Regions from separate parts of the Alteromonas stellipolaris genome, predicted to be linked through region 2. Evidence: predicted binding sites of a transcription regulator. Region 2 holds the regulator's gene; the other holds the start of a gene.

Region 1 (16,698 bases), 770 kb from region 2:
CTGCACCGGGCAGTGTATCTCAAGTTAGAGAAAGTGCAGCTTATCTAACCCGCTTTGCAAAACAACACCACATCTCAATGTTTCTTGTAGGTCATGTAACCAAAGACGGAAACTTAGCTGGCCCGAAAGTGTTAGAGCACTGTATTGACAGTTCAATGATGCTAGAAGGGGAAAGTGATGGTCGTTACCGTACGTTACGCAGCCATAAAAACCGTTTTGGCGCTGTAAATGAATTAGGCGTTTTTGCGATGACAGAAAAAGGCCTAAAAGAGGTAAATAACCCTTCGGCGATTTTCTTAAGCCGAGGCGAAAATGAAACGCCTGGGTCGAGCGTAATGGTAATTTGGGAAGGCACGCGGCCGCTGTTGGTAGAAATACAGGCTTTGGTGGACTACTCACAAATGTCTAACCCTCGGCGAATTGCGGTGGGGCTAGATCAAAATCGATTGTCGATGTTGTTAGCGGTATTGCATCGTCACGGTAATGTACAAATGAACGACCAAGACGTCTTTGTAAATGTGGTTGGTGGTGTGAAGGTAAGTGAAACCAGCGCTGACTTGGCGTTACTGCTAGCAATGGTATCGAGTTTTCGAAATCGCTCTCTACCCAAAGATTTAATTGTGTTTGGAGAAGTTGGGCTAGCCGGAGAAATTAGGCCTGTTCCTAATGGCACCGAGCGCATTATTGAAGCCGCTAAACATGGTTTCAAACGTGCGATTGTGCCAAAGGCAAATGCGCCAAAGCAGGCTGTAAATGGTATGAAAGTTATTCCAGTATCTCAGCTCAGCGATGCGTTAGACGCATTAGAATAAACCGCTTCAATCAGTGCGTTTAATTCCTTTTCATTTAAGTCAGCATCTTGACTATTTAGCAGTATTAAGCGCCTCAGTGCGCTTATGCTGTCTACGTCCATTTGAGATACTTTGCAGCCTAAAGATACTGAATCTTTGCGGCTATCATTCTGCCGATACAGTTGCTCAATATGCAAGGTGATAACGGGGCTGTCTTCATTGGCTCTAAATGTGGCGGTATAAGGATCGTGACTATCGAAAGGTAATTCGTTAAGTGCATCTTCGTTTGCGCTTAATTTTACGCCTTGAAGCGAGACGTCAATAATAATGACATCAATGTGCTTATCATGATGAGCAAGTGTTCCTTTTACGGCCAATGGAATACGTGTAAATAAGCGTTTGTCCGACATAAATTCCTCAAGCTAGAAAATCTTTGATTCACTCAGTATTAGTGATGTTAGTACACAAGGCAACTAGCAATAAGTGTAGTGGTATAAAGCTAGCCAGCACGACATAAAAAAACGGGCTTATATAAGCCCGTTTTATATTATGTAGAAAACCAATTTTAGTGCTTATAACAGTACTTATAATACTATGTTCGTGTGCGCGTTTTTATGCAGGTTTCTTTTCATAACGGCTACCAATAACTGCGGCCAATAATCGCTTTACATCAACGGCTTTCAGACAAACTATTTGGCTATGCGCTTGTATTTTAGTCTGTGAGGTTCCACCGCATCTTGCCCGAATTCAGCCTTAAGCCAAGTTTCGTAGTCAGAGTAGTTACCTTCAAAGAAGTTAATGTTACCTTCGTCGCGGTAATCCATGATGTGTGTGGCAACCCTATCTAAGAACCATCTATCATGGGAAATAACCATGGCGCAGCCTGGGAATTCCAATAAGGCATTCTCAAGTGCTCGTAAGGTTTCAACATCCAAGTCATTGGTTGGTTCATCGAGTAGCAACACGTTGCCGCCAGCTTTTAACAGCTTGGCTAAATGCACACGGTTTCGTTCACCACCAGACAAGTCTTTAATAAACTTCTGCTGATCGTTGCCTTTAAAGTTAAAGCGGCTGCAATATGCGCGGCTATTAATTTCGAAGTTACCAATACGAATAATATCTTGTTCTTCTGAAATTTCTTTAAATACCGTGGTGTTTTCATTCATATGATCGCGAAACTGCTCTACGCTAGCAATTTTCACAGAGTCACCCAAGCTAATATCGCCTGAATCAGGTTGCTCTGCGCCGGTAAGCATTCTAAATAGGGTAGATTTACCCGCACCGTTTGGCCCGACAATCCCTACAATTGCCCCTTTAGGAACTTTAAACGACAAGTCGTCAATAAGTACACGTTCACCATAAGACTTATTAAGATGTTCAACTTCTATAACCTTGTCACCTAAACGTTCACCAGGCGGAATGAAGAGTTCGTTAGTTTCGTTACGTTTTTGGTAATCACCCGTGGACATTTCTTCAAAACGAGCCATACGCGCTTTGCTTTTTGCATGGCGGCCTTTTGGATTAGAGCGAACCCACTCGAGTTCTTGTCTAATACTCTTTTGACGGGCATTTTCACTGCGCTCTTCTTGCTGTAAACGTTGGTCTTTTTGTTCCAACCAAGAAGAATAGTTACCTTCCCATGGAATACCTTCACCACGGTCGAGTTCTAATATCCAGCCTGCAACATTATCAAGGAAGTATCTATCATGGGTAATGGCCACTACCGTGCCTTCATAATCGTGAAGGAAACGTTCTAACCAAGCAACAGATTCAGCATCCAAGTGGTTGGTGGGTTCATCAAGAAGTAGCATTTCTGGCTTTTCGAGTAACAAACGGCATAAAGCAACACGGCGGCGCTCACCACCTGATAACTTGCTAACGTCTGCATCCCATGCAGGAAGACGAAGGGCTTCAGCAGCACGGTTTAAGGTATTCTCTAAGTTATGCCCGTCTTTCGACTGAATAATCGCTTCAAGTTCGCCTTGTTCTTTTGCAAGGGCGTCGAAGTCGGCATCAGCTTCTGCGTAAGCGGCATAAACTTCATCTAGACGGGTTAGTGCGTGTTTAACATCGGCTAACGCTTCTTCCACGTTTCCGCGAACATCTTTCGATTCGTCTAGTTGTGGCTCCTGAGGCAGGTAGCCTATTTTAAGGCCTGGTTGAGGGCGTGCTTCACCTTCAATCTCGGTGTCTAACCCAGCCATGATGCGTAGTAAGGTAGATTTACCAGAACCGTTTAAACCCAATACGCCAATTTTTGCGCCGGGGAAAAAACTAAGAGAGATATTTTTAAGAATTTGACGGTTCGGTGGAACAATTTTACCCACGCGATGCATACTATAAACGTATTGAGCCATGCTGTGTCCTTGCCAGAAAATAAAGCATCATTGTACTCGTAACAGGATAGTCTGTGCCAGTGCGAACCGCCATACAACCTCATGCTTGATGGTATTTTGTTCAATTGAAGTAAAAAGAAGGCGAAAAGTACGAATAATACGGCGGTCACCTTTAACAAATTAAGGTAAACTTCGCTAGCATACGCTTTAATGAAAAAATAGGTATTCACTGTATGACTACAATGAACAAACGTCCTTACAGCCTATCGGAACTTGCCAGCCATGTAGGCGGTGTTGTAGAGGGAGACGGCTGTGTCGTTATCTCTGCGGTAGGAACGCTGGCAGGCGCTGCCAGCCATCAAATCTCATTTCTTACTAATCCGAAATATAAATCACAGTTAAGCGATACCTCTGCCGGTGCGGTTATTCTTCACAGCAGTTTAAAAGACACGGCACCGTGCCCAGCGCTTGTGGTAGACAACCCTCACGCAGCGTTCGCACGCATCGCACAGCTTTTCGACACCACGCCAGTCGTTGCAAGCGGTATTGCCGAAACCGCTGTGATTGCATCGTCGGCCAATATTGGTAGTGATGTGTCGTTAGGTCACAATGTGATTATTGAAGATAACGTCATACTTGGTGACCGCGTAACTATTGGTGCCAATACAGTTATTCGCAAAGGTACACGCATTGGTGAAGGCAGTGTTATTCACCCAAACGTAACCATTTATCATGACGTGATAATAGGTAAGCGGGTTACGGTTCATAGCCAAACGGTCATTGGAGCAGCAGGCTTTGGCTACGCAAACGATAAAGGTGTATGGCTTCCTATCCCACAAACCGGCTCTGTTCGCATTGGTGATGACAGTCAAATTGGCGCAAGTAGCAGCATCGACCGTGGTGCCATGGAAGACACTGTTTTAGGCACCAACGTGATAATCGACAACCAAGTGCAAGTGGGTCATAACTGTATTATTGGCGATCATTCTTGTATATGCGGCGCCACTGGTATTGCGGGCAGCTGTCATATCGGTAAGCACGTAATTATTGGCGGCGGCGTGGGCATTAATGGCCACATTAGTATTTGCGATAAAGTACAAGTTACCGGTTACTCCATGATTGTCCAAGATATCACCGAGCCAGGAGTTTATTCTTCAGGTCAGCCGGCCACGTCTAACCGAGAATGGAAGCGAAATACCATAAGACTGCAAAAAATAGGCAGTTTATTTGACCGCGTTAAGGCGCTAGAAAAACAGGTCTGATCTCAATGGAGCGCAGGCGTTACGTTAAACCTGCGCCATTTAAATTAAATTGGTCATAAAGCGGTATACAAGCCCTTGAAAATGACTAGAATATGCCACGAACAAGCCATCAATCAATGCCGTTAAGGAGCCCTCATGTTACCTCGCGAAATGAATATCGCTGACTTTGACCCAGAATTAGCCGATGCAATGGCAAAAGAAGTTGTCCGTCAGGAACAGCATATCGAACTTATCGCCTCTGAAAACTACTGTAGTCCACGTGTTATGGAAGCGCAGGGTTCTCAGCTTACTAATAAGTACGCTGAAGGCTATCCTGGTAAGCGTTATTACGGCGGTTGTGAGCACGTAGACGTGGTAGAGCAACTGGCTATCGATCGTGCCAAAGAACTTTTCGGTGCCGATTACGCTAACGTACAGCCTCACTCAGGTTCACAAGCTAACTCTGCCGTATTTATGGCATTGCTTGATGCTGGCGATACTGTACTTGGTATGAGCCTTTCTGAAGGTGGTCATTTAACGCATGGTTCTCACGTTAACTTTTCGGGCAAAACCTACAATGCTGTTCAGTATGGTTTGAACCACGAAACTGGCGAAATCGATTACGAACAAGTTGCTGCGTTAGCAGAAGAACACAAACCGAAAATGATTATTGGTGGTTTCTCAGCTTATTCAGGTGTTGTTGATTGGGCAAAATTCCGTGAAATTGCCGACAGCGTAGGTGCTTTCCTGTTAGTTGATATGGCGCACGTTGCCGGTTTGATTGCGGCGGGTGTTTATCCTAACCCACTGCCACACGCACACGTAGTGACAACCACCACGCATAAAACCCTAGCGGGCCCACGTAGCGGACTAATTTTGTCAGCATGTGGTGACGAAGCCATTTATAAAAAGCTTCAAAGCTCAGTATTCCCTGGCAACCAAGGTGGTCCTTTGTGCCATGTTATTGCAGCAAAAGCAGTAGCGTTTAAAGAAGCACTTCAGCCAGACTTTAAAGAATATCAAACACAGGTTGTTGCGAACGCAAAAGCCATGGTGGCGGTAATGCAAGAGCGCGGATACAAAATTGTATCTAATGGCACTGAAAACCATTTGTTCTTACTAGACCTTATCGATAAAGATATTACGGGTAAAGAGGCTGATGCTGCTCTTGGTTCTGCTAACATTACGGTTAACAAAAACTCGGTTCCTAACGATCCTCGCTCACCGTTTGTTACCAGCGGATTGCGTATCGGTAGCCCAGCGATTACTCGTCGTGGCTTTAAAGAAGAACAAGCCAAACAGGTTGCTACATGGATTTGTGATGTGCTAGATAACATGGGTGATGACAGCGTTATCGACCGTGTTAAAAGTGAAGTGGTTGCCCTTTGTGAACAGTTCCCTGTTTACGCGTAAGCAACCTAGATAAGAAAGTTACCGCGCGTTAGTCTTTTAAATCAAAGGCTAACGCGTAGTAAAAAGTAAGTTAAGGATCGCTCATGTTTTGCCCCTTTTGTTCAGCACAAGAAACAAAAGTGATTGACTCTCGCCTAGTGGCAGAGGGGCATCAGGTGCGCAGACGTCGTGAATGCGCAATGTGTCACGAACGTTTTACTACCTTCGAAAGTGCAGAACTTGTGATGCCACGTGTTATCAAACGTGATGGCTCGCGAGAGCCTTTCAACGAAGATAAGCTTCGTGCAGGCTTACAGCGCGCGCTAGAAAAACGCCCAGTGAGTACAGAAAAAGTTGAACAGTGTATCTTGTCGCTTAAGTCAGAGCTTCGGGCAACTGGCGAACGAGAAGTGGGGAGTGAACTGCTAGGCAACCTTATTATGAAAGCGCTCAAAGAGCTAGATAAGGTCGCTTATGTTCGGTTTGCCTCTGTTTATCGTTCCTTTGAAGATATCCGAGAGTTTGGTGAGGAAATAGCCAGACTAGGGGATTAACCACGGGATATGCAGTGTCAATTAATACTACCCATGCGCATGTAAATAGCGGCTCAAACACCGACTTAGGCAAAAAACACAGTAGTCGTTCAATCAATGAATTGCCTAGTAGGGCGGTTGAAATTGACTATTATTGGATGGCCAAAGCCATTCGACTGGCGCAAAAAGGGCAATTTACTACTTCTCCTAATCCCCGTGTTGGCTGTGTCATTGTTAATAATAACAATGAATCTATTGGTCAAGGTGTACATATTCAAGCCGGTACACCGCATGCCGAAATTCATGCCCTTCGTGAAGCTGGGAAAAGCGCAAAGGGCGCTACAGCTTATGTGACACTAGAGCCTTGTAGTCATTACGGACGAACGCCCCCCTGCGCAGAAGCACTGATAAAAGCACAAGTCTCGCGAGTGGTCATTGCCATGACTGATCCGAACCCCAATGTCAGCGGTAATGGTATTCGCATGTTACAAGATGCGGGCATTGAGGTGTCATCCGATATTATGTCGGCAGAATCTGCCGCTTTGAACCCAGGTTTTATCAAGCGTATGCTAACAGGTAAACCTTATGTTCGAGTGAAATTAGGCATAAGTGTGGATGGAAAAATTGCGCTTCAAAATGGTAACAGCCAATGGATAACCGGGTCAGAAGCCAGAAGAGATGTACAACATTACCGTGCACAAAGCTGCGCAGTGTTAACAGGTTCGGGGACGGTGAAAGCCGATAACCCGAGTCTATTAGTGAGAGCAGGCGAAGCTAAGTTTGCGCATTACCCGTTGGAGGCTATTCGCCAGCCAGTGCGAGTAATAGTAAATAGTGCCGACGATCTCTCAAGGGACTATACGTGCATGAACGATGGTCATCCCACCTTTGTGGCATCTACCCAACATAACGCCGATACGGATAATCGCCAACACCTAACGGTTGATGCGATGAACGGTAAAGTGGATATCAGTAAACTTATGCTGCAGTTAGGCGACATGCAGTTTAATGAAGTGTGGGTAGAAGCAGGGCCAGGTTTAGCTGGTGCTTTGATGATGGCCGGTGAAGTAGACGAACTCATATGTTATCAAGCTCCTAAGCTGTTGGGAGACAAAGGGGTGAGTATGGTATCTTTACCCACCTTTACCGAATTGAATCAAGCTATTGAATTGTCGCTGATTGAAAGTCGACAAATAGGTAACGATATTAAGCTTCGTTACAGTCTCAACACGCCTCAGCAGCCCTCAATAGCCTTATAGGAACATTATGTTTACTGGAATTATTCAAGCTTTAGGCAAGATTACTAAACTCGATAACCGTGGTAGTGACATACGGTTAACGGTTTCATCAACTACACTGGATATGGCCGATGTTGCGCTTGGCGACAGTATCGCTACCAACGGGGTATGCCTTACCGTGACTGATATGGGTAGCGATTATTATTGCGCTGATGTGTCTGCTGAAACCATAAAGCTCACCGGCTTTGCCCATTACGGCACGGGTTCTACGGTGAACCTTGAAAAGGCGATGCGACCCACTGACAGACTGGGCGGGCACATTGTTTCGGGTCACGTCGATGGCGTGGGCGAGATCAGTAAAATTATAAAACACACCGACTATGTTGAATTTTGGGTAAAAGCACCTACATCTTTAGCCAAGTACATTGCTCATAAGGGCAGCATTACTGTTGATGGCGTGAGCCTTACGGTAAATGAAGTCAACGGTGCTGAGTTTATGCTATGGATAATTCCTCACACGTTGAAAGAAACCGTAATGGGACATTACGAAGTGGGCACCGCGGTAAATTTAGAAGTAGATGTAATAGCACGTTACCTTGAACGCTTAATGATGGGTGATAAAGCAGCATCACCTATATCAAAAGACATTGATATGGCGTTTTTGGCTGAGAACGGATTTTTGAGAAAGTAACCCTACAAGAAGTATAAAAACTATGGCATTTAACACCTCGAAAGAAATTATTGAAGACATTCGCCAAGGTAAAATGGTTATCTTGATGGATGATGAAGATCGCGAAAATGAAGGCGATCTTATTATGGCAGCAGAGCATGTGACGCCAGAAGCCATAAACTTTATGGTTACGCATGCCAGAGGTTTAGTTTGTCTACCTATGACCGAAGCACGCTGTAGACGCCTTAATCTGCCGTTAATGGTGGATAAAAACGAAGCACAGTTTTCTACTAACTTCACCGTATCGATTGAAGCGGCAACAGGTGTTACTACCGGTATTTCAGCAGCAGATCGGGCGGTTACTATTAAAGCTGCCGTTGCTAAAGAAGCGAAAGCTACTGATATAGTCCAGCCAGGTCATATTTTTCCGCTAATTGCGAAAGAAGGCGGTGTATTAAACCGTGCAGGGCATACTGAAGCGGGTGTCGATTTACCGCGCTTAGCAGGATTGGAGCCGGCCGGTGTTATCGTTGAAATCTTAAATGAAGATGGCTCAATGGCACGTCGTCCGGAACTTGAGAAATTCGCCGAAAAACACGACCTTAAAATTGGCACCATTGCCGATTTAATCGAGTACAGAAACTTAAACGAAACCACTATTGAAAAAGTTGCTCAGTGCAACCTACCTACAGAGTATGGTGATTTCGAGCTTCATACTTTTAAAGACAGTATTGATAACCAGCTACACTTTGCTTTGAAAAAAGGGGAAGTGACAGCTGAAAACCCGACATTGGTTCGCGTGCATCTGCATAACACCTTCAGTGATTTGTTGGGCTCAACTCGTGGTATTCATCGTTCCCTTACTTTATCTGAAGGTATGCAAAAAATTGCTGATGAAGGCGGTGTTCTGGTATTGCTTGGTAAAGATGAACAAATTGAACAACAGGTTCGCCGCTTTGCTGCTGAAGACAGAGGCGAGCGTCCAACCGGTGCTGATTGGCAGGGCTCGTCGCGCACTATTGGTGTTGGTAGCCAAATTTTAGCTTCTATCGGCGTTCAAAAAATGCGCTTACTAAGCAAACCTATTAAATACCATGCTCTTTCAGGCTATGGCCTAGAAGTGGTTGAGTACGTACACGACTAAGTGGTGGTAAATCAGAAGCTCTTGGTAAGGCTCTGTTCACGAAAAGTCATTACCACAAGCTAATGCAATTTACGTAAGTAATTTATAGGAAAGGTGGGGAAAGGGCGCAGTAAACCCTCCACCGCATGGATGCGGTGGCGGAGCGTACAGGGAAGTATTTACCGCGTGTTTACGGAGCCCTATCCCCACCTTGCCGTTTGTTATTCGGGCTAACGGACTTGTCAGCCAGTAACAAAAACAATCGATTTAGTTTGGGCGTAGTTGTGGTATACTTCGCGCCGTTTTTCTCGAGGAATGAAATCATGCAAGTAGTTGAAGGTAATATCAGAGCGACCGGTAAGAAGATTGCTATTGTTGTTGCACGCTTTAATAGCTTTGTTGTTGAGAGCTTATTGGAAGGCGCATTAGACACACTAGACCGTCACGGCGAAGTGAACGAAGACGATATCACAGTGGTACGTGTTCCAGGTGCTTATGAGTTACCGATTGTTGCTAAGAAACTTGCTGAGAAAAAATCTTTTGATGCCATTATTGCACTCGGTGCGGTAATTCGTGGCGGCACACCTCATTTTGACTTTGTTGCAGGCGAATGTAACAAAGGCCTAGCGCAAGTATCGCTAGAATATGGTGTACCGGTATCTTTTGGCGTTATCACTACAGATTCTATTGAACAAGCTATCGAACGTTCTGGAACCAAAGCAGGCAACAAAGGCGCAGAAGCTGCCTTAGGTGCGCTTGAAATGGTTAACGTTATCGATGCTGTTGAAAAGCTTTAAGGTAAAAAATTAAGTGAAAGTTTCAGCTCGTCGTAAAGCCCGTGAACTTGCCCTTCAAGGCATCTATTCATGGCAAATGAGTCATAACGATATTCAACAAATTGAACTGGCGCTTGCGACCAGTAACGATATGAAGAAAGTTGATATGGCTTATTTTCAGGCACTGCTTCGCGGTGTGGCGCATAGCGCTAGCCACTTAGATACGACTATTAAGCCGTATCTGGGCCGTTTGCCTGAAGAACTAGATGCAATCGAAAAGGCTATTTTACGTATAGCGACACTGGAACTTACAGAGCGTAAGGATGTGCCTTATCGCGTAATTATTAATGAAGCGATTGAACTTGCGAAGTCTTTCGGGGCCGAAGAAAGTCATAAATTTGTTAATGGTGCGCTTGATAAAGCGGTTCGCTCGTTGCGTAAAGACGAACGCGATTAACCTTGTCCAGTGGCATTGGATGTCACAAAGGGTTTAATAGACTATCGTGAAAGAATTTGATCTTATCGGCCGCTACTTCTCTGATGGCGGCCATACTCGTAAAGACGTTGTTATTGGTATTGGTGATGATTGTGCCGTAACTAACGTTCCTAGTAACCAACAACTCGCCGTTACTACAGACACCTTAGTAGCCGGTGTGCACTTTTTAGATGATGCGCCTGCAAAATCAGTTGCGTATAAAACGGTAGCCGTGAATTTAAGCGATTTAGCCGCCATGGGCGCCGAACCAGCGTGGATCAGCTTATCGCTGTCATTGCCAACAGTGAATGATGAATGGCTTAGCGAGTTCGTAGATGGTTTGTACGAGCTTACGCAGTATTATTCTGTACAGTTAATTGGTGGCGATACCGTTAAAGGCCCGATGGCTATGACCATTACGGCGCAAGGGTTCATTCCACCAGGTTCTGAACTGACTCGTAGTAATGCAAAACCCGGTGATTGGGTTTACGTTACAGGCACATTAGGTGATGCTGGTGCTGGCTTAGATATTCTTCAGAATAAGCTATCGGTAGCTGGCGAAGCGCGAGATGTGCTTATTAATCGCCATTATTACCCTACACCTCGGGTAGCAATGGGAACGGCACTTCGTCGTATTGCTTCATCATGTATTGATGTGTCTGACGGCTTAATTTCTGATTTAGGCCATATACTGAAAGCTTCAGGCTGCGGTGCAAATGTACACGTGGATAAACTTCCTTTATCTAGGGCGTTGACCAGCGCAGTCGATAATGCCCAGGCTATCGAATACGCACTGTCAGCAGGCGACGACTATGAGCTTATCTTTACAGTAGGTGAAGAGCAGCGAGGCAACTTTGAAACCTCGATGGGCAGTAGTAGCGTAAAAGCAACTTGTATTGGTCAGTTAACTGGCCAAGTTGGTCAGCTTTCCTTGTTAAAAGATAATCAGCCGTTCGCACCAACCAATGAAAGTGGTTACGAGCATACTTTCTAGAAGCTAACAGAGCATCTTATGCAAAAAGAATATCGCGCTAGAATTAGCATGAAGAATCCAGTGCACTTTTTAGCGTTGGGTTTCGGTAGCGGCCTTATTCCGTTTATGCCAGGTACGTTTGGCTCAGCAGCTGCACTTCCATTATTAATATTGTCAGCGAATATGCCAGTGTTGGTATTTATCGCTTTCACTGTTTTTGCATCAATTTTTGGCATTTATCTGTGCGGAAAAACCGCTGATGATATGCAGGTGCACGATCACGGCTCTATTGTGTGGGACGAAGTGGCAGGTATGTTTGTTACCTTCTTATTCGTACCTATTACAGCGCCATCATTACTAGCAGGGTTTGTGCTGTTTCGCGTATTCGATATTTTAAAACCTTGGCCAATAGGGCCTATCGATAAGCGCTTACACGGCGGTACAGGCATTATGCTGGATGATATAGTGGCAGGCGCTATGGCTTGCGCATGTTTACATATCATGATGATAGTGTGGCCAGCATTTACAACCTTGTTTTAAAATCGGGCTAACCTAAGTTCGTTCGATAATACGCAAAAAATTGAACATACTAAAAAGCCCGCTACTGCGGGCTTTTTGTTTTTAAAAGCTAGTTAAAAAACCAACCGCTAGCTTAGTAAGCTTTTAAGCGTAGCGGTAATGCCTTCGGCATCCAGCCCATGCTCTTTGTACATTTCTTGCTGCGTACCTTGCAAAATAAAGCTGTCTGGGAGCCCCAACGTACGAACGGGTTTCATAATGCCTTGTTGTTGTAAGTACTCAAGCACACCAGAGCCTGCACCACCGGCTATACACCCATCTTCTAAAGTAATAAGCATATCGTGTTCTGCTGCTGCTTTCTCAATAGCCTGGCCATCCAGTGGCTTCACAAAGCGCATATCAATAACCGTTGCATCAATAGCTTCTCCAGCCGCTAATGCATTAGGTAAAAGGGTTCCAAAATTCAATATTGCTGCTTTTTTCGCTGGCTTGCCGGTAATAGCACGGCTAACCTTCGATTTGCCAATTGGCAACTCGGTCATCGCAGCGTCAGGGGTAATACCCATTCCAGAGCCACGGGGGTAGCGTACCGCAGCAGGTTTTTGCGCTTTATGGCCAGTATAAAGCATTTGTCTGCATTCATTTTCATCAGACGGCGCCATCACTATCATATTCGGTATACAGCGCAAAAAGGCAATATCAAAAGCACCTTGGTGAGTAGGGCCATCAGCGCCTACAATACCGGCACGGTCAACAGCAAATAAAACCGGCAAGTCTTGCAACGCCACATCGTGAATAAGCTGATCGTACGCACGCTGTAAAAAGGTTGAGTAGATGGCAACTACCGGGTTACATCCATCGCGCGCTAGGCCCGCAGCAAAGGTAACCGCATGCTGCTCAGCAATAGCGACATCAAAATACTGTTCTGGGTATTGCTGCGAAAACGCGACCATGCCAGAGCCTTCACGCATAGCGGGGGTAACCGCCATCAATTTAGGATCTTGCGCTGCCATATCGCATAACCAATCGCCAAAAATGGCAGAAAAAGTAGGTGCAGATGGCTTCGCTTTAGGCAATGCGTTATCCGCAGGGTTAAATTTAGGCACTGCGTGGAATTTAATCGGGTCTTTCTCAGCAAGGGCGTAGCCTTTACCTTTTTTAGTTACCACGTGAAGTAGTTGTGGGCCTTTGAATTTGCGCATATTACGCAATGTATCTACAACGGCATCTACATCATGGCCATCAATAGGGCCAATGTAATTAAAGCCGAGCTCTTCAAAAATAGTGCCCGGTACTACCATGCCTTTAAGATGCTCTTCTGCGCGACTAGCAAATTCTTTGATAGGTGGCACATTACTTAATAGCTTTTTAGAACCATCGCGAATAGAGTTGAAGACATTACCCGTCAATAAGCGGGCTAGGTGACTATTAAGCGCACCTACGTTTTCAGAGATAGACATTTCGTTGTCGTTCAACACCACAACCATATCTTTATTGATGTCACCAGCATGGTTCATCGCTTCAAATGCCATACCTGCGGTAATCGCGCCATCGCCAATTACGGCAACCACTTTACGATTTTTACCTTCTTGCTCGGCGGCAACAGCCATACCAAGTGCAGCACTGATGGACGTCGACGAGTGGCCGACAGCAAAAGTGTCGTAGTCGCTCTCAGGTGGCCAAGGGAAGGGGTGCAATCCATCTTTTTGTCGAATAGTCGACATTTGTGTGGCACGGCCTGTAAGAATTTTGTGGGGGTAGGCTTGATGACCCACATCCCAAATTAATCTGTCGATAGGCGTGTTATAAATGTAATGCAAAGCCACAGTAAGCTCTACCGTGCCTAAGCCAGACGCAAAGTGTCCACTGGTTTGGCTAACACTATTTAGTAAATATTCTCGTAATTCATCTGACAACTCTCGCAATTTCTCTTGCGGTAACTGTCTTAACTTATCCGGCGTTTGCGCAATAGCAAGCGTGGGGTAATGTTGGAGGTCTAAACTCATTATTTATTATCTTTTTCAACATGGTTGCAGAACTAATGGTCTCGTTTTACCAATAGTTCGCTAAACGCAATTAAACTGTCTGTATTGTAGGGTAAACGAGCCAAGGCTTGAAGGGCATTCTGATGCAGCTTATCAAGTTCTCGTTTTGCGCCTTCTATGCCAAGTTTGGCAGGAAAGGTATTCTTACCCAAAGCAATGTCAGAGCCTGCAGGCTTTCCTAATTGCTCACTATTACCTTCTACGTCAAGAATGTCATCTTGGACTTGAAATGCAAGACCAATATCATCTGCGTAGGCCAATAAGTTTGCTTTACTGTCACTATCAAGTTCTGGAGAAACAATAGATACCATTTCAACACATGCACGAAGCAAGGCGCCGGTTTTCAAATTGTGCAGCCGCTTGAGCTGCTCAAGGCTTATTTCTTCACCCGTGCTGGCTAAATCGATAGCTTGCCCGCCACACATGCCGCGATAGCCTGCGGCGCGGGCTAGCAAAGAAAGTAATTCACCACGTTTATTGGTTGCGAAATCACTTAATGGCGCATCGGCTAATGTGCTAAAAGCAAGGGCTTGCAATGCATCACCGGCTAATATTGCGGTGGCTTCATCAAATGCAATATGACAAGTTGGCTGGCCGCGACGCAAATCGTCGTCGTCCATGGCTGGCAAGTCATCATGTACCAGCGAATAAGCATGCACGCACTCAATGGCCATACTAATAGCCATTTGATCGCCTTTGGGCACATCAAGGATGTTGCCGATAACTTGAACCAGTAAAGGTCGCATGCGTTTACCCCCCACCAATAACGCATGGCGCATTGCTTCTTTAAGCCGCGGTGCGTCGTGTGGAAGGTCATCAATAAGCGTATTTAACGACGCATCGGTCTGCTGCTTAACTTGCTGATGCAATGCAGTGAAATTCATAACGTACCTGTTTGTTGCGACACGAGGTTTAAGGTTGCTCGTCTTCAGGAAGAGGGTGTAATGCGCTTTCGCCTTGCTCATTAAGCAAAATTTTAACTTTTTGCTCGGCTTGCTCTAACGACTTCTGGCCTTCACGAGAAAGGGCAATGCCTCGCTCGAATTTTTCAAGTGCAACGTTTAATGGTAACTCACCGTTTTCCATCTCATTAACGATGGCATCTAATTCGGTAAGGGTTTCCTCAAACGAGGGAGAATCTGTTTTTTTCGTCACTTTCGCCACCATAGCACTCAATTTTAGGCGTTTCTTGGGATTACGCGCACATTAACTGAGGGTAGCCAATGGGTCAAATGGTTTGTCAATATATGCCCTATTGCAGCTATCTATGACAACGCGTTGTGAACTAAGCCTCAGTATTAAAACTGCCGCCTAAAGTTCGACTAACGTCATTATGTATACAATAATTAAGGCAATTTGCGATAATCTTGTTATAGAAATTCTATACAATGCCGATAGAATACGAGTAATAGTTATGCAGCGTCTGCAAAAAATGAGGAAGAGTGAGTGGATTTAGCAACCGTCATAGGTATGTTGGGCGCCATCGGCTTTGTAGTAATGGCCATGGTTATGGGTGGCAGTATTGCCATGTTCATCAACGTACCATCTATCTTGATTGTATTTGGTGGCACCCTTTTCGTTATTTTATCCCAATACACTTTAGGGCAGTTCTTTGGTGCAGGTAAAATTGCAGGCAAAGCATTCATGTTCAAAATTGATACGCCTGAAGACTTAATTGAAAAAATTGTTGAGATGGCAGATGCAGCACGTAAAGGCGGATTTCTTGCATTGGAAGAAGCTGAAATTGACAATCCGTTTATGCAAAAAGGTGTAGACATGTTGGTTGATGGTCACGACATAGAAGTGGTCAGAGAAACCTTAGCGAAAGATATTTCGATGACTACCGAGCGACACGAGTTTGGTGCCACCATATTTAAAGGTATGGGTGATATTGCACCAGCAATGGGAATGATTGGAACCCTGATTGGTCTGGTGGCCATGCTTTCTAACATGGATGATCCTAAATCGATTGGACCAGCGATGGCGGTAGCACTATTAACTACCTTGTATGGTGCATTCCTTGCCAACATTATCTGCCTACCCATGGCAGTAAAACTCGGTAACCGCGCACAAGAAGAAAAGCTTAACCAAATGCTAGTACTCGATGGCATTGTGGGTATTGCTGATGGGCAAAACCCGCGTGTTATCGAAGGCATATTGAAAAACTATTTAGCGGCAAGTAAACGCGGTACGGGCGCTGAGGACGAATAATGGCTGAAGAAGAGTGCCCAAAATGTCCTCCCGAGGGGCTTCCTGCATGGATGGGGACCTTCGCGGATTTAATGTCGTTGCTCATGTGCTTTTTTGTACTGCTGCTCTCATTTTCAGAAATGGATGTTCTGAAGTTTAAGCAAATAGCGGGCTCTATGAAGTTTGCTTTTGGTGTACAAAACAAAATTGAAGTGAAAGACATCCCTAAAGGCACCAGTGTTATTGCGATGGAATTTAGACCTGGTCGTCCAGACCCGTCGCCTATCGACACTATTCAGCAACAAACCATTGAAATGACTCAGCAGATGCTAGAGTTTCAAGCGGGTGATGAAGACTCTTCAGGCGGTAGGCAGAAGCAAAGAGGTGAGCAGCGCG
Region 2 (16,698 bases):
GTTACCCCTAATTTCTTAGGTGTTACGGGTGCTTCTGTAAAATCTGGGTTGAACGCATTGGCGCGTGCTTGGGCTAGAGTAATAGGCTTACTACGCGGCTTCTTACGGGCATGTTGCTCACGTACTTTGTCGTATTCTTTTGCCAGTTCTTCGGCGTAAATATCTCGAGAGCCACGGTTAAGCAGCTTTTGACACACGCCAACTGCACGACTCGCATTAGGTACATACACCACAGGGGCATGATAGTTTTGTTCTATCTTCACCGCTGTGTGTGCTTTGGAAGTAGTGGCACCGCCAATTAATAGTGGTAAATCGAAACCTTGCCGCTCCATCTCTTTTGCCACATGCACCATTTCATCAAGTGAAGGGGTAATAAGGCCTGAGAGGCCAATCATGTCCACATTTTCATCTTTCGCCACTTGCAAGATAGTAGCAGCGGGTACCATGACACCGAGATCTATCACTTCAAAGTTATTACACTGCAATACAACCCCTACAATGTTTTTACCAATGTCGTGAACGTCGCCTTTCACGGTGGCAAGCAATATCTTGCCATTGCTTTTGGTGCCATCGGATTTTTCAGCTTCAATGTAAGGCTGTAAGTGGGCTACGGCTTTTTTCATTACCCTCGCCGACTTTACAACTTGAGGCAAGAACATCTTACCTTCGCCAAACAAGTCACCAACAATATTCATGCCGTCCATTAACGGCCCTTCAATTACATGTAGCGGACGCTCGGCTTGCAGGCGGGCTTCTTCTGTATCATCAATGATGTAATCGGTAATGCCTTTAACAAGTGCATGGGCCAAACGCTTATTAACGTCTTGCTCTCGCCAGCTTAAATCTTCTTTTGCCGCTGCTTTGCCGTCGCCTTGATAGTTGGGGGCGATATCGAGCAAACGCTCAGTAGAGTCGCTACGACGATTTAGAATGACATCTTCTACCGCTTCACGAAGTTCTTTTGGTATTTCATCATAAACTTCAAGCTGTCCCGCATTTACGATGGCCATATCCATACCGGCACGAATAGCATGATATAAAAACACCGAATGCATCGCTTCACGCACAGGGTTATTGCCTCTAAACGAGAACGATATGTTAGAAAGGCCGCCCGAGATGTGCGCATAAGGGCAAAGCTCACGAATTTTTCGCGTGGCTTCAATAAAATCTACGGCGTAGTTATCGTGTTCTTCTATACCCGTTGCTACCGCAAAAATATTCGGATCGAAGATAATGTCTTCTGGCGGAAAACCGATAGATTCTGTCAGCAGTTTATAGCTGCGCTGGCATATCTCAACTTTACGTGCTTGTGTGTCGGCCTGCCCCGTTTCATCAAACGCCATCACTACCGTGGCGGCACCATAACGTTTAATTTTCTGTGCTTGGGCAAGAAAGCTTTCTTCACCTTCTTTAAGGCTGATTGAGTTTACAATCGCCTTGCCTTGCACACATTTAAGTCCGGCTTCAATCACTTCCCATTTTGATGAGTCAATCATAATAGGCACCCGACTGATATCAGGCTCAGATGCAATTAAGTTCAAAAAGGTAACCATGGCCTGCTTGGAATCAAGCATGGCCTCGTCCATATTGATATCGATAATTTGCGCGCCACTTTCCACTTGCTGGCGGGCAACATCAAGGGCGGTTTCATAATCGCCTTCAAGAATAAGACGTTTGAAGCGTGCTGAACCAGTTACGTTAGTACGCTCACCAATATTAATAAATGTAGAAAATTGTGCGCTCACGCTGCCTCCTAGTGTACAAACGGCTCAAGGCCAGACAAACGCATTTTAGGTTCGAACTTAGGCACCGTTCTTGGTGCTACGCTGCTTACCGCATCGGCAATAGCACGAATATGTTCTGGCGTACTGCCACAGCAGCCACCCACAATATTCACTAAACCAGATTCTGCCCATTCTTTGATATGTTCGGCCATTTCAGGCGCCTCTAAATCGTATTCGCCAAACTCGTTGGGTAAACCCGCATTCGGGTGAGCAGATACTAGACACTCGCTGATCGTTGAGACTTCTTCGACATATTGGCGCAACAAGTCTGGCCCTAACGCGCAATTCAAGCCAAACGAAAATGGACTAATGTGGCGCATTGAATAATAAAAAGCTTCAGAGGTTTGGCCTGAAAGCGTTCTGCCTGAAGCATCGGTGATGGTGCCTGAAATCATTACAGGCAAATGCTTACCTAGTTTTTCGAACACGGTTTCCACGGCAAAAGCAGCCGCTTTAGCATTTAGCGTATCGAAAATAGTTTCAAGCATAATCAAGTCTACGCCGCCTTCAATTAACGCTTCAGTAGACTCTGTGTAAGCTTCTACTAAGGCATCGAAAGTCACATTGCGCTTACCTGGGTCGTTAACATCGGGAGAGATAGAAGCAGTACGATTTGTTGGACCTAGAACACCTGCTACAAACCTGGGCTTGCCTGGCGTTTTTGCAGTGAACTCATCGGCGGCTTTTCTGGCTAATTTAGCAGCGGCAATGTTGATCTCTCTTGATTGCGCTTGCATGTCGTAATCGGCCATAGCAATAGTAGTAGCGTTAAAGGTGTTGGTTTCAACAATGTCAGCACCGGCTTCAAAGTAGTCGCAATGAATTTGGTAAATAATATCTGGCTGTGTAACAGCCAAAAGGTCGTTATTACCTTTTACGTCACAATGCCAGTCCGCAAACTGGGTGCCACGGTAATCTTCTTCTTCCAGCTTGTGTTGCTGGATCATGGTGCCCATCGCGCCATCTAATACGAGAATACGTTGTTGTGCAGCGCTTAGCAGTGTTGCTTGCGCGCTAGAAACTTGATGTTGACTCACGCGTTACCTCTTTGGCTGTGATTTTTCAGCTAACTGATTTAAGTCATACGGCGTTGTTTGGTAAACATAGTAGTTTAACCAGTTTGTGAAGAACAGACTCCCGTGGGAGCGCCATCTAACGATAGGCGATTTGTTCGGGTCGTTATCCGTAAAATAATTTTTTGGTATGGCGGGGGTTTGCCCGGCTTTGACGTCCCTAAAATATTCATCTTTAAGGGTATCAGCATCATATTCTGGATGCCCTGTAACGAAAACCATGCGCTTGTCTTCTGAGGCAACAATATAGGCGCCTACTTCTTCAGATTCTGCCACCACATGCAGTCCATCTACACTATTATAATTCGCGGTATCGATATGCCCATAACGAGAATGAGGCGCATAGAATACGGGATCGAAGCCACGTAATAATTCATTATGTGGGTCGTTTACTTTGTGCTCGAACACACCTGAAAATTTTTCTTTGCGCAGCGTGCGAGTAAAGTTATAAAAATGATACATGGCAGCATGTGCAGCCCAACATAAATATAGAGTGGAGTTAACGTGACGCTGTGCCCACTCTAAAATGGTGGTCATAGTATCCCAGTACTTTACGTCTTCGTATTTTAGTAAAGCTAGAGGTGCGCCAGTCACGATAAGCCCATCGTACTTTTTGTCTGCCACTTGCGAAAAGTCGTGGTAGAAAGCATCCATGTGAGACTGTGGGGTATTTTTGGGCGCCTGACTATCGATGCGAATAAAATCCACATCAATTTGTAATGGCGTATTGGAGAGTAACCTCAACAGCTGTACTTCAGTCTCAATTTTATTAGGCATCAAGTTTAAGATACCCACTTTAAGAGGACGTATATCCTGATTCGCCGCCCTATTGCTCTCCATGGTGAAGATATTTTCGCCCAACAACACATTCTGCGCAGGCAGTTGTTCTGGTATACGAATTGGCATAGAAGGCTCCAGTCATAAATTACTATGACTGTATTGTGGCAATTACCACACAGATGTCAACATCTTTACGTCTAGACGTCTAAACGGATGTTGAAAACCATTATTGGGAAGAGGATTGCTTGTGTACCATAAACAGCATTTCAGCTTCGGCACGAGGGATATCACAGGCTTCCATCACTTCTTGCATACTTGCGCCCTGCTTTACTAATTCCGCAGCACGCTGATAAAGCCTTAGAGAGGGATCTTGCAGTTTTAACTCGCGAATTTGATTTTCGAAATCGTCTTGTTTTTCTTGAAGGGCTTGAAGATGACGAGTAACAACGAGGCTTCGGGTTTGCGCCTCATTTTGCTGATGACCAAAATCTCGAATTTGGGTATCCATGTCATCGGTTCTGCGCGTTACAAGCTCTTGCAGTTCAACTAACGCCGCATGTGTTTTTCGCTCTTTAAACGTCAACCATATTGCAAAAATACCCAGTGCTAATACAAGCGCAAGCAATATAAGTTCGTTGAATGTTGGAGCAATAAACTGCAGATCCATATGCGAAGAAGCCTTAATTCGTAGCTATATAAAACGGAAATAAAAAAGGCAGATAACCCAGTTACCTGCCCTTTAGACGTGTTGGCTGATTAAATTGAACTTAGTTCATCCCACTCATCGTCACTTAAAAGTTTATTTAAATCGACTAGGATAAGAAGCTCACCGTCTCGGTTGCTAACACCTTGAATAAACTTAGCACTTTCTTCAGTACCCACGTTTGGCGCACTGTCAATTTCAGACGAGCGAAGGTAAACCACTTCAGCCACGCTATCAACAAGTATACCCACGACCTGCTCATCAGATTCGATGATCACAATACGGGTATTATCCGTTATCTCTGTTGGTGGTAATCCAAAACGCGCACGTGTATCAATGACCGTAACAACATTACCACGTAGGTTAATGATACCTAGTACGTAGTCAGGTGCGCCGGGTACAGGTGCAATTTCAGTGTAACGCAATACTTCTTGCACTTGCATTACGTTAATACCGTATGTTTCTTCACCTAAGCGGTATGTCACCCATTGAAGGACTTCATCGTTACTGTCGGTGGTATTACTGTTCGTTCTTTCGTCGCTCATGAACCTGGCTCCCAATACTCGGCGTCTGGTCGTTACTGCCTAAGCCTTTGTTAAGCATAGATATTAATTCGTTAACGTCAATTAACGCGCACATTTTCTCTTTAACCATCCCCGCTAACCAGGGACGCTTACCGGTAGACTCACGCCATTTGACGTCAGCTTTTGCCAAGGTGACCGTGTTAACCAGTTTCTCACTGGCCAATCCCCACGAACTATCCCCTAACATAATAAGATATCGGTAGTTCAATGACTCTGCGAGACTCTCATCATACTTTTCTGGCATGACCCATCTTGCAGAATCTACAACGCTAAGCTTCTCTTCGCGATGTATCATTACCCCCATAAACCAATCTGGTTTCCCAAATAGAGGGCCTATCTTTTCAATCTGATGAATACCACCTAGGGTGGTCAATGGCACCGCTAATGTTAACCCTGCCACTTCAAAAAACAATGCCTGAAAATTATTTTCGAGGCTGTCGACCAACAATCCATTTTCTACTGATTGCCCCTCTTCTGGAAAGGCTTGCACTGACTCAGCAGTCTCATTATCTATTTCATTGTAGTCGCTTTTTTCGTATTGCGTAGTTTCTTCGACATCTTTGCCTGTGCTAGATGACACGGCTTCAATGATGGCTTCTTCAACCACGATTTGTTCAGTGGCAGGTGCTTCATCAATTGTGGCTTCTTCGGCTAACGTTTGTACTGCCTGCTCAAGCAATTTTGCCGTTCGCGCAGTTACGTCTGCCGGATCATCTGGCTCTTTTAATAGGCTATCGAGATAAGCCTCTACAACGTCTTCCCGTGCAAAAGGTCCTTGATTGCTCATCTAACTTTACTTCTCCAAAACCTCAAGTAACTTGCTATAAGCCGTTACCCCTCGGGTTTTCGGGTATGCTGCGGAAATTGGCAACTGTACTAAACTCGCATCTCTAAAATGCGTATCTACGGGAATTACACCTTGCCAAACCCGCTCTCCATAATCGCTCATTAAACGCTTTCTTGATTCAAGTGCCGCGTTCGTGCGCTTGTCGAACATAGTAGGAATAATCACAGTGTCAAAAGACTTTTGCAGAGAGCGCCCCATTATTTCCATGGTGCGTATCATTCTGTCCAAGCCTTTCAGCGCCAAATACTCTGTTTGTGTCGGCACTATCACTTTATTACATGCTGCCAATGCGTTGACCATAAGTACACCAAGTACCGGCGGGCAATCAATAATGACAACATCAAATTCATTCTCTACTTTGGCCAGCGCTTTTTTTAGCACCAAGCCCATCCCTTGCTCACTACCCATTGTTCTGTCTAGTGTGGCTAACGCCATGGTAGCGGGCAAAACGTACAAATTATCTAGCTTAGTGGGACACAAACAGTCCATGACCATATCGGCAGTGATATCAGAAGACTTAATAAAAATGTCGTAGACAGATTGACTGAGTAACTCTGCGTCTATGCCGAAATAGTAACTAAGTGAGGCGTGGGGGTCGGTATCAACCATCAATACCCGTTTCCCGCGCTGAGCTAACAAACCACCTAAGGTTACTGTCGTTGTTGTTTTACCAACTCCGCCTTTCTGGTTTGCAACTGTCCACACCTTCATCGTTTTAATTCCCAGCTTATATTTACTTGGGTTGTTGTTCATTCACAGACAACACTGCCGCTGCGCTTTAGCTATTTCATTTCGGTTAAGATACAGCTGCTCATGTCATCTATATCAATACTGTTAACCGATATGTTTGCAACAGCTACTGCTTGAGGCATGCCATAAACAACACATGAATCCTGATCTTGCGCCCAAATGGTAGCACCATTATCTTTCATCAAACGGCAGCCTTCTCGCCCATCTGCGCCCATACCAGTTAATATAATACCCAATAAATCGCCACCATAAGCTTTGGCCAGCGAACCGAAGGTTAAATCAACACTCGGCTTATAATTTATTTTATCAGACGGGTTAGCGTCGGTAATTACTACTTTCTTATGAGAGCCTGAACCCTCTATCAACATTTGTTTACCACCGGGTGCTAAATAAGCGCACCCTGGTTTCAATATGTCACCATGTTCAGCTTCTTTAACCGCAATATTGCAATGAGAATTAAGCCGCTGTGCAAACGCGTTAGTAAAAGTGCCAGGCATATGTTGCACCAACACAATTGGATAAGGAAAATCTGAAGGCAATGCTACCAGTATCTTCTGCAATGCCACGGGCCCCCCCGTAGATGCACCAATTGCTAAACACTTATACCTTTTACCAGAAGCCTTAATCGAGGAAACGGTAGGCTGCCTCGTGGCATCTTTTCTTCCAGTCAGTAGATTAGAACTCTTGAAAAACGCTGGTTTTGGCGCGTTATCAGGAAACTTTCTACTTTCAATACGCTTCAATACAGGGCGTTTGATACCAACACCACGCCGTGCAATTAATCTTACTTTTGTACAGAGCAGTCGTGCTGCGTCTTTACGATCTTGGGCGATATCTTCGAATTTCTTTGGCAGAAAATCTAATGCACCGGCTTCTAACGCATCTAGTGTCGCTTGTGCACCATGATGCGTTAGAGACGAAAACATCAAAATAGGCACAGGCCGCTTTTCCATGATGGCCTTTACCGCTGAAATGCCATCCATTACCGGCATTTCCACATCCATTGTGACTACATCAGGTAGCAGTGTATCTATTTTATCTAGTGCATCTTGCCCGTTACGAGCTTCGCCAATAACTTCAAGTTCTCTATCGTCGTCGAGAATTTCACGAACTCGACGACGATAAAAAGTAGAATCGTCCACGACCAGGACTTTAAAGACCATGGATGTAAATTTCCTATGTGTTCCGCCGTATTACTTTAAAGGCTTCCGAGCATAACGCTTCAGTAAGCTAGGAACATCTAGGATGAGTGCAATTCCACCGTCGGATGTGATAGTTGCTCCCGCCATACCTGGCGTTCCCTGTAATAAGGCATCTAATGGTTTTATCACCACTTCTTCTTGGCCTATTAGCGCATCAACAACAAAACCAACTTGCTGGGTGCCTATTTGAACCACGACGACGTGACCTTTATCTTTGATTATATTTTTAGGTCCACGGATCAACCATTCTCCAAGGAAGAACAGTGGTATCGCTTTAGAACGAACTATCATGGTTAATTGGCCATCAACCGTATTGGTTTTCTTGATGTCCATGTTGATAATTTCGTTGACCGCACCTAACGGTAACGCGAACGTTTGTTTGCCAACCACAATCATTAGGGTCGGTAAAATCGCAAGCGTAAGTGGAACTTTAATATCGAGTCGCGTGCCTTTCCCAAGGTGAGAATCAATATTAATGGTACCGTTAAGCTGATTAATTTTTGTTTTAACCACATCCATGCCTACACCACGGCCCGAGATATCACTTATCTCAGTTTTTGTAGAGAAACCTGGTGCAAAAATGAGATTGAACGCTTCAACATCAGACATACGCGCAGCCGCATCGGCATCTAAAACACCTCGACTTATCGCAATCTCTTTTAGTTTTTCAGCATCCATTCCCTTACCGTCATCTTCAATGGTAAGTAGGATATGATCACCTTCTTGAGAAGCCGATAATCTCACGGTCCCCATTCGGGCTTTACCTGTAGCAGCACGGTCATCAGGCATTTCAATACCATGATCCACTGAGTTTCTCACTAAGTGAACCAACGGATCGGCCAATGCTTCTACCAGGTTTTTATCTAAATCTGTCTCTTCACCTTCCAACTCTAAGGTGATTTCTTTTTTCAAACTACGTGCTAAGTCTCGAACAACGCGAGGGAAGCGGCCAAACACTTTCTTAATTGGCTGCATACGGGTTTTCATAACCGCACCCTGCAAATCGCCAGTCACCACGTCAAGGTTAGCAATTGCCTTAGACATACTCTCGTCGGCATTGTTTATTCCTAAACTCAGCAAACGATTTCGTACCAATACTAACTCACCGACCATATTCATAATTTGGTCTAGGCGCTTAGTATCAACACGTACTGTGGTTTCTGCTTGAGGAGGTGTTGGGTTTGCTTTTTTGTCGTCTTTCTTAGCCGCGGCTTTAGCAGGCTCTGGCGCCTTTTTAGCTGCTGGACTAGGCGCTGGCGCTTTTGCGGCAGGCGTTGATTTAGCTGGCGTACTAGCGGCAGATTGCTCTGCTTTAGCCTTCTGAATTGCTTCTGTCGCTTTTTTATCTACAGGCGGAGTATTTGCTGCTGGTTCAGAGCCTTGCGCTGTAGGCCCTTGTCCTGAACCGTGTAGTTGGTCAAGTAGTGCTTCAAACTCATCGTCAGTAATTTCTTCACCGCTAGGCGCAGCTGCTTTGGGCGCAGCTGCAGGTGCGGGTTCTTCTTCTTTGAATTTACCTTTACCGTGCAATTCGTCTAACAGTGCTTCAAATTCGTCGTCGGTGATATCATCACCTGAACCAACGGCAGCGGGTGCAGCCGCTTTTGGTTCTGCTTTAGGCGCAGATTTACCCGGAGCATTTGAACCATGAAGTTCATCAAGTAAGGCTTCAAATTCATCTTCTGAAATTTCGTCAATACCGCCATCGCTGCTAGCAGCAGGCGCTTCAGGTACGGGCGCTTCTTCCAACGCAAATTCTTCCTCGACAACTTCGGCAGCGGGGGCTTCAGCCGCCTCACTACTGTCACCAAAGATATTTTCATCTGGGGTTTCTGGGGTGCTTAACTTATGCAGCAAATCAACTAACTTTGCGTCTGCAGGTACTAGCGGCTCTTGCGCTTTAACACGCTCAAACATATCTACTACTACATCGGTGGCCTGAAGAATGGTGTCCATCAATTCAGGCGTAAGAGTACGTTGTCCGTTTCGCATTACATCGAAAACGTTTTCTGCACCGTGGCAAATTTCAACTAATTCGGTAAGCGACAAAAAGCCGGCGCCACCTTTTACGGTATGGTAACCCCGGAAGATAGCATTAAGTAAATCTCCATCTTCAGGATTATTTTCCAGATCAACGAGCTGTTCTTGTAATTGTTCAAGGATCTCCCCAGCTTCAACTAGAAAGTCCTGTAATATATCCTCGTCAACATCAAACGCCATGCGCCCGCTCCCCTAAAAACCTAAGCTAGACAAAAGATCATCTACGTCATCTTGGCCAGATACCACATCATCGCGTTGGTCTGCATCAATAATTGGACCTTCGGCTTCGACACCATCAATCTTGTTAACTTTTTCGACTTTCGCTTCCGATGGCTTGTCTTGCTCTGACTGTTCGGGTTCACCGAACATCGTCAGCATATTAACTAAGCTATCTTCCACTTCTTTTACGAGTTCAATCACTCTGCGAATAACTTGACCGGTAAGATCTTGATAACCTTGTGCCATTAACACTTCGGTAAGCAATGATGTAAGCTTAGACGATTGTTTCGATCCGTCTTCTAGCAATTCGTCTAAATCTGCGCATAAAACTTTGAATTCACCCAACTCAAGTTGACGATTCATCAGTTTTTTCCACTCCGGCATAATTTTTTCGATGCGCGTGGAAAGCACTTCCGCAATTGGCATGCACTCTTCAACAGCATCCATGGTGGTATTGGCCGCTTTTTCCGTCTCTTCGATAACGTACATCAGTCGCGTTTGCGCATCAGGAATGTCATCAACGGTTAAATTTTTAATACGTTCATCGATTTGGAAGTTATTTAACGAATCATGAAGTTGACGCGTTAATTTACCAACTTCAGCAAAGAGCTCAATGGACTCTTTCATCGAAACGGCTTCTAAGACGGCGTTCGCAGATGCGTTATCGCCCTCTTCAAGATACGCTACCAATTTTTTGGCTTCTTCGAGCGTTATAGAGACACTTTCATTTGTCGACATCCAGTAAACCTCATTTCTCTGGTGAGCGTCTGGATCAACCTAAACGTTCGAAGATTTTGTCTAATTTCTCTTTCAACGTAGCGGCAGTGAAAGGTTTAACAACATAACCGTTCACACCAGCTTGCGCTGCGGCAACGATTTGTTCTTTCTTCGCTTCTGCTGTCACCATAAGAACCGGTAGGTGTTTCAACTTATCGTCGGCACGTATAGCGCGTAATAAGTCGATACCTTGCATACCTGGCATATTCCAATCTGTTACAACAAAGTCAAAATCACCTTGTTGTAGCATAGGCAGCGCGGTGTTACCGTCGTCCGCTTCCTGGATATTGGCAAAACCCAAATCTTTTAACAGGTTCTTTATGATACGTCTCATGGTAGAAAAATCGTCAACCACGAGAATTTTCATACTTTTATCCAAAATAGCCTCCAATGAGGGGTTAATTGTTATTAATTTCTATTCTTCGTCAACTTGCCACGATTTCATTCGTGATTTGAGTTTTAACATGGCCTGACTATGAATTTGACTCACTCGCGATTCACTAACATCAAGAACTTCACCAATTTCTCTAAGGTTCAGTTCTTCATCATAGTATAAAGAAAGTACAATCGCTTCCCGTTCGGGTAATGTAGTAATAGCATGTGCTAGCGCTTTTTGGAAAGCCCCTTGCATCAAATCTTCTAACGGTGCATCGCTGCCTCGGTTTTTTTCTGTAGAAATAACATCTTCAGAAACACCTAGGTCTTCAATACCCACCAATTTTCCAGCATTCACTTCGTTAAGCATTTGATGATAATCTTGCATGCTGACATTCATTTTAGCTGCAATATCAACATCTCGCGCGTCTCGGCCTGTTTCACCTTCAACTTGAGAGATAGCTTCGGTGATTGCCCTTCCATTTTTATGAACAGAACGAGGTGTCCAATCACCTTTTCTTATTTCATCAAGCATGGCGCCGCGAATACGAATACCTGCAAAGGTTTCGAAACTTGCACCTTTGGAACCGTCAAAATTTCGTGCAGCTTCTAGCAGTCCAATCATACCTGACTGGATTAAATCATCGACAAGAACACTGGCTGGTAATCTCGCCATTAAGTGGTGTGCTATTCGCTTCACCAGCGAAGCGTGACGCTCAACTAATTGTGACTTGTCCGTTTGCTGTTGATAAGCGGCTGCTTTGCTATTCAACGCTGACTTCCTACTGCTTTATCTGCTACTAGTTGTTCAATAAAAAATTCTAAATGGCCACCTGGTTGCGCAGGAATAGGCCATGATGCTGCTTTGGTTGCTAGCTGGCTAATCGCCACTGCTGCCGGAGAACTCGGGTAAGCATCTACAATTGACGTTTGTTTACGTACTGCTTTGCGTATGTTCTCGTCAAAAGGAACTGTTGCAACCAATTCTAGCGCAACATCCAAGAATCGCCCTGTTACTTTAGATAATTTGCTGAAAAGCTCCTGACCTTCTCTAACATCGCGGACCATGTTGGCGACCACTTTGAAGCGAAAGACACCGTGCTCTCGGTTAAGAATTTTAATTAGCGCGTAGGCATCAGTGAGTGAAGTGGGCTCATCGCACACTACCACCATAATATCTTGAGAGGCTTTGGAGAAACTTAGCACCATATCGGAAATACCCGCTGCGGTATCTACAATAAGCACATCAATGGGCGAGCGCAATTCGCTAAAAGCTCTAATGAGCCCTGCATGCTGCGTTGGTGATAGCTCTGCCATTGATTGAGAACCCGATGTGGCTGGTGCTATTTTTATACCGTGAGGGCCCGTAACGAGTACATCGTCCAAGGTACACTCACCAGATAAAACGTGTGAGAGGTTTTTCTCTACGCGCAATCCTAGCATTACATCCACATTGGCCAGACCTAAGTCTGCATCCAATACCATTACTCGCTTTCCCTGCTTTGCCATAGCAATAGCTGTGTTTAGCGTAATATTTGTCTTACCAACGCCACCTTTACCTCCGGTGACGGCGATAACTTTGATTAATCGTGATTGCTTCATTTTTCGTAAGCTACTCGCTTGATCATCAATCATACTGCTCGTGCTGTTTTAACCACATTGTTACTAGTAGTATGATTCAAACCGTACTTTTTATAAAGCTTTGCAGCAGCAGATACTAAAGATTTTGCTTCTGCAATCTTAATGTCTTCAGGAACTTTCTGTCCATCTGTTACATAACTGACAGGTAACTGGTACTCCACCGCAGCGCTAAGCACTTCGCCTAGAGAGTAGCACTCATCAAGCTTTGTAAAGATACAACCGCTAAGTTCCACCCCTTCGTACGCATCTATAATACGTTGCAACGCAGCATATTGGGTATTCGCTTGCGCTACTAGGTATTTTTTCACTGGCTGCATTTGGCCGTTATCAAATTGATTTATCTGTTTAATTAATCGACTATCTCGCTGACTAAAGCCTGCCGTATCAATTAACACTAGTCTCTTATGGCGTAATTGAAACAATAAATCTGATAATTCTTCACTACTTTGTGCTTTACGGACCGTGCAACCAATAATTTTTCCATATGTGGCTAATTGCTCAAACGCTGCAATACGGTAAGTATCTATCGTAATCATGGCAACGGAGTCAGCACCGTATTTCTGTGCGTAGCGGGCAGCCAATTTCGCTACTGTAGTAGTTTTACCTGTTCCGGTTGGCCCCACTAACGCTACTGCGCCCTTTTGCGTAAGTATATCGTTACCTGTCACATTAATGCGATTAGCCAATAGGTTTAAAAGATACACCCAAGCGTCTCGCTCGTTGTAATGCGACGGCGTATAACTAATCAGTTGCTCAGCCAGAGATTGGCTTAACCCCATATCGGTTAAACGCTGAATTAAATAATGATGTACAGGCTGCTGACGACGACTTTTTGCTTCCATCAAATCGGCAACTTGGTATTGAAGTACATTTCGTAGTGACGCCAATTCCTCTTTAATCTGAGATAACTCGTCAGATTTAGCAGCACTACCATTATCAATACTTTCATTAAGGCTAGACGCTTGATGGCTTGGGAATTCAGAGGTGTGCTGGCTTGCTTCTACGTCGTCGATAAAGGCTTCTGAAAAGTCTAAGTGCGAAGCAATTTGATTGGCATGCTGAGCATTGGCACTGGGGGCCGGCGCTGAAGCTGGGCTTTGAATACTGCCACCATGTTGTTTTTCTAACAATGCTTTTAAGCTATCTGGACCATCATCACCGATAATTTCACTAAGACTAGGAACCGCTGCTTTCGCTTGTCCTGATGTTCTAGGTGCAGGCTTTTTAATCGACAGTTTGGCTTCTGGCTCTTTATCGTAAGCGGCTACCAGTTCAATACCGTCAGCTAGCTTTCGGTTTGACATGATAACAGCATCACTGCCTAATTCCGCTTTAACTTGGCTTAAAGCTTCTCGCATATCTTTGCCAAAGAAACGTCTGATTTTCATTGAAAACTCTCCAATCACCCAGTGTCAGATTATTGACCGACCGAACTGACTATTTTTATCTGCTTATCGTCGGGTACTTCCTGATAGGAAAGTACATGTAAGCCCGCGACCGAATACTTTAAGAAGCGAGATAGTACGGGGCGCAACATACCGGAAGTGAGAAGTACCGCAGGCTCACCTTCTAATTCTTGTTGCTGACTAGCTTGCTGCAATGATTTTTGCAGCTTATCGGCCAGTCCTGGTTCTATACCAGCGCCATCTTCGCCACCTGCTTGTAATGACTGGTGCAACATCTGTTCCAACTCTGGCGCCAAGGTTATGACGGGTATCTCTTTCGCCCCTTGAGTAATTTCTTGAGTGATGAGACGTTTAAGCGCAATACGTACCGCAGACACCAGTACATCAGGGTCTTGGCTACGTGGGCCATACTCACTCAAGGTTTGTACAATGGTACGCATGTCGCGAATAGGCACCCCTTCAAATAACAAGGTTTGCAGCACTTTAACAATGGTGCTTAGCGGCAGAATATCAGGCACTAACCCTTCAACTAATTTAGGATGCTGCTTAGCTAGCATGTCTAATAGCTGCTGAGCTTCTTCATGTCCAAGTAGTTGATAGGCGTTGTTTGTCAGCAATTGACTTAAGTGAGTAGCAACTACAGTGGCAGCATCAACCACGGTATAACCTAAGGTTTGTGCGTGCTCACGCTTATTCGGTTTTATCCATACTGCATCTAAGCCGAAGGCAGGATCTTTAGTGGCACGGCCTTCCAACTTGCCAAATACTTGACCCGGATTAATCGCAAGTTCTTCATCATGACTTATCTGTGCATCGCCAATGGTGACGCCCAACATGGCAATGGTATAAAGGTTAGGCTCTAAATCTAGATTATCGCGAATGTGTACGGGCGGTATAAGAAAGCCCAGTTCTTGAGATAGCTTCTTACGCACCCCTTTAATACGAGTGAGCAGTTCTCCGCCCTGAGACTTATCTACTAATGGGATTAATCTATACCCTACTTCTAAGCCTATGGTGTCTACATGCTGAACGTCGTCCCATCCAAGCTCTTTTATTTCAGGCGCGACAGTGTCATCTTTCACTATGTTCGCTGGGGTTTTAGGCTTTTCTGCCTCGCGTTTAGCGGCAACACCCTGCCAGTAAGCGTAACCAGCTATAAGCACTGAAAAACCAATAAAGGCTAAATGAGGCATTCCGGGTATAATACCCATAACAAATAGCACACCAGAGGCAATATAAAGGGCTTGGCTATTACCCAATTGACTACGAATTTCTTTACCCATTTCTTGGGTTTCGTTTTCTCGGGTAACAATAATTGCGGTAGCCACAGACAGTAACAGCGATGGAATTTGTGCCACTAAACCGTCACCAATGGTTAATATGGTGTATACCTCAATGGCATTTCCAAAACTTAGCCCGTGTTGAATCATGCCAATAAAAAGGCCACCTACAATATTGATAAGCATGATGAATAGGCCCGCGACCGCATCACCTTTCACAAATTTTGACGCACCGTCCATCGAACCGTAGAAATCTGCTTCGGCGGTAATTTCTTCACGGCGAGCACGCGCCTGATCTTGGTCGATATAGCCTGCATTCAAGTCGGCATCGATAGCCATTTGCTTACCTGGCATAGCATCAAGCGTAAAGCGTGCACTTACTTCTGAAATACGCCCTGCACCGGCGGTGACTACTTTAAAGTTGATAATAAGTAAGATAGCAAAGACCACCACACCCACCGCATAGTTGCCGCCAATTACCACTGCACCAAAGGCTTCGATAACCTTACCCGCAGCATCGCCCCCTTCATGTCCGTACAGCAATACCACACGGGTAGAGGCCACATTTAGGGCTAATCGCAGTACGGTAGCAATCAATAACACGAGGGGAAAAATACCAAAATCAACCGGCTTTTGGGTGAGTACTGCCACCAAAATAATGACTAAAGACAGCGCAATATTAAAGCTGAACAATACGTCGAGCAGGAATGGCGGCATGGGAAGAATAACCATGCCCATAATGGCAAGAAGAACAATGGGAGCGCCTAAGCCACTGGTAATGTTCTGCAGCTGACTTTTATCGAATCGCTGAAGGTAACCGGATAACTGCATTGCAGGGAGTCTCTCTATCGGAAAATTGACGCTTAACGCTATCTTTCAATGAGTATTACAACTACCGTGCCAGCTTTATATAAAACCGATTAAACATAAGTGGGAGGGCTGCAATTCGCAGCACTACAATAAAGAGTGTCTCATTATAAGCCTAAGTTCTAGCTCCTATTCAGGCACTTATTTAGGCTTTAACTAAGCAGCGAGCAGCGCGCTAGCGGCGCAGCTCTGGTGGTATGGGTAAGTCACGTTTAAGCGGCTTGGGACGTTTTCCTTTGCCCGCCCTGTGTGCTTTTAATTGATAAACGTGTGCTAATACTTGTGCTACCGCCATAAACAAGGCGTTGGGTACTTCACCGTCAATTTCAGTCGAGTAGTAAACGGCACGGGCTAGCATGGGTGATGGAAT

What was found. Region 2 encodes FliA, which starts transcription of late flagellar genes. Its sites were predicted from a motif close to CTAAAGNTNNNNNNNNNNNNGCCGATA; they were not measured.
Region 1: pomA (flagellar motor protein PomA) is a predicted target of FliA. The motif match lies at 15,483-15,509, and genes of this name have one in related genera.

The regions. Positions count from the first base shown of each region.
Region 1 is NZ_CP013926.1:3,040,081-3,056,778, reverse strand. Features, by position in the region: gene radA (DNA repair protein RadA) at 1-812, shown strand, start outside; gene AVL57_RS13035 (PilZ domain-containing protein) at 779-1,201, opposite strand; gene ettA (energy-dependent translational throttle protein EttA) at 1,481-3,148, opposite strand; gene lpxD (UDP-3-O-(3-hydroxymyristoyl)glucosamine N-acyltransferase) at 3,361-4,389, shown strand; gene glyA (serine hydroxymethyltransferase) at 4,525-5,781, shown strand; gene nrdR (transcriptional regulator NrdR) at 5,865-6,314, shown strand; gene ribD (bifunctional diaminohydroxyphosphoribosylaminopyrimidine deaminase/5-amino-6-(5-phosphoribosylamino)uracil reductase RibD) at 6,452-7,552, shown strand; gene AVL57_RS13005 (riboflavin synthase) at 7,560-8,222, shown strand; gene ribBA (bifunctional 3,4-dihydroxy-2-butanone-4-phosphate synthase/GTP cyclohydrolase II) at 8,245-9,345, shown strand; gene ribH (6,7-dimethyl-8-ribityllumazine synthase) at 9,648-10,121, shown strand; gene nusB (transcription antitermination factor NusB) at 10,135-10,557, shown strand; gene thiL (thiamine-phosphate kinase) at 10,604-11,569, shown strand; gene AVL57_RS12980 (phosphatidylglycerophosphatase A family protein) at 11,588-12,088, shown strand; gene dxs (1-deoxy-D-xylulose-5-phosphate synthase) at 12,196-14,073, opposite strand; gene ispA ((2E,6E)-farnesyl diphosphate synthase) at 14,106-14,996, opposite strand; gene xseB (exodeoxyribonuclease VII small subunit) at 15,025-15,267, opposite strand; gene pomA (flagellar motor protein PomA) at 15,559-16,323, shown strand; gene AVL57_RS12955 (flagellar motor protein MotB) at 16,323-16,698, shown strand, end outside.
Region 2 is NZ_CP013926.1:2,271,575-2,288,272, forward strand. Features, by position in the region: gene metH (methionine synthase) at 1-1,745, opposite strand, end outside; gene AVL57_RS09625 (homocysteine S-methyltransferase family protein) at 1,754-2,821, opposite strand; gene metA (homoserine O-acetyltransferase MetA) at 2,825-3,763, opposite strand; gene AVL57_RS09635 (DUF2802 domain-containing protein) at 3,864-4,304, opposite strand; gene AVL57_RS09640 (chemotaxis protein CheW) at 4,394-4,885, opposite strand; gene AVL57_RS09645 (chemotaxis protein CheW) at 4,860-5,711, opposite strand; gene AVL57_RS09650 (ParA family protein) at 5,718-6,482, opposite strand; gene AVL57_RS09655 (protein-glutamate methylesterase/protein-glutamine glutaminase) at 6,554-7,684, opposite strand; gene AVL57_RS09660 (chemotaxis protein CheA) at 7,715-9,943, opposite strand; gene AVL57_RS09665 (protein phosphatase CheZ) at 9,956-10,720, opposite strand; gene cheY (chemotaxis response regulator CheY) at 10,755-11,138, opposite strand; gene AVL57_RS09675 (RNA polymerase sigma factor FliA) at 11,175-11,906, opposite strand; gene AVL57_RS09680 (MinD/ParA family protein) at 11,903-12,769, opposite strand; gene flhF (flagellar biosynthesis GTPase FlhF) at 12,766-14,163, opposite strand; gene flhA (flagellar biosynthesis protein FlhA) at 14,193-16,292, opposite strand; gene flhB (flagellar biosynthesis protein FlhB) at 16,504-16,698, opposite strand, start outside.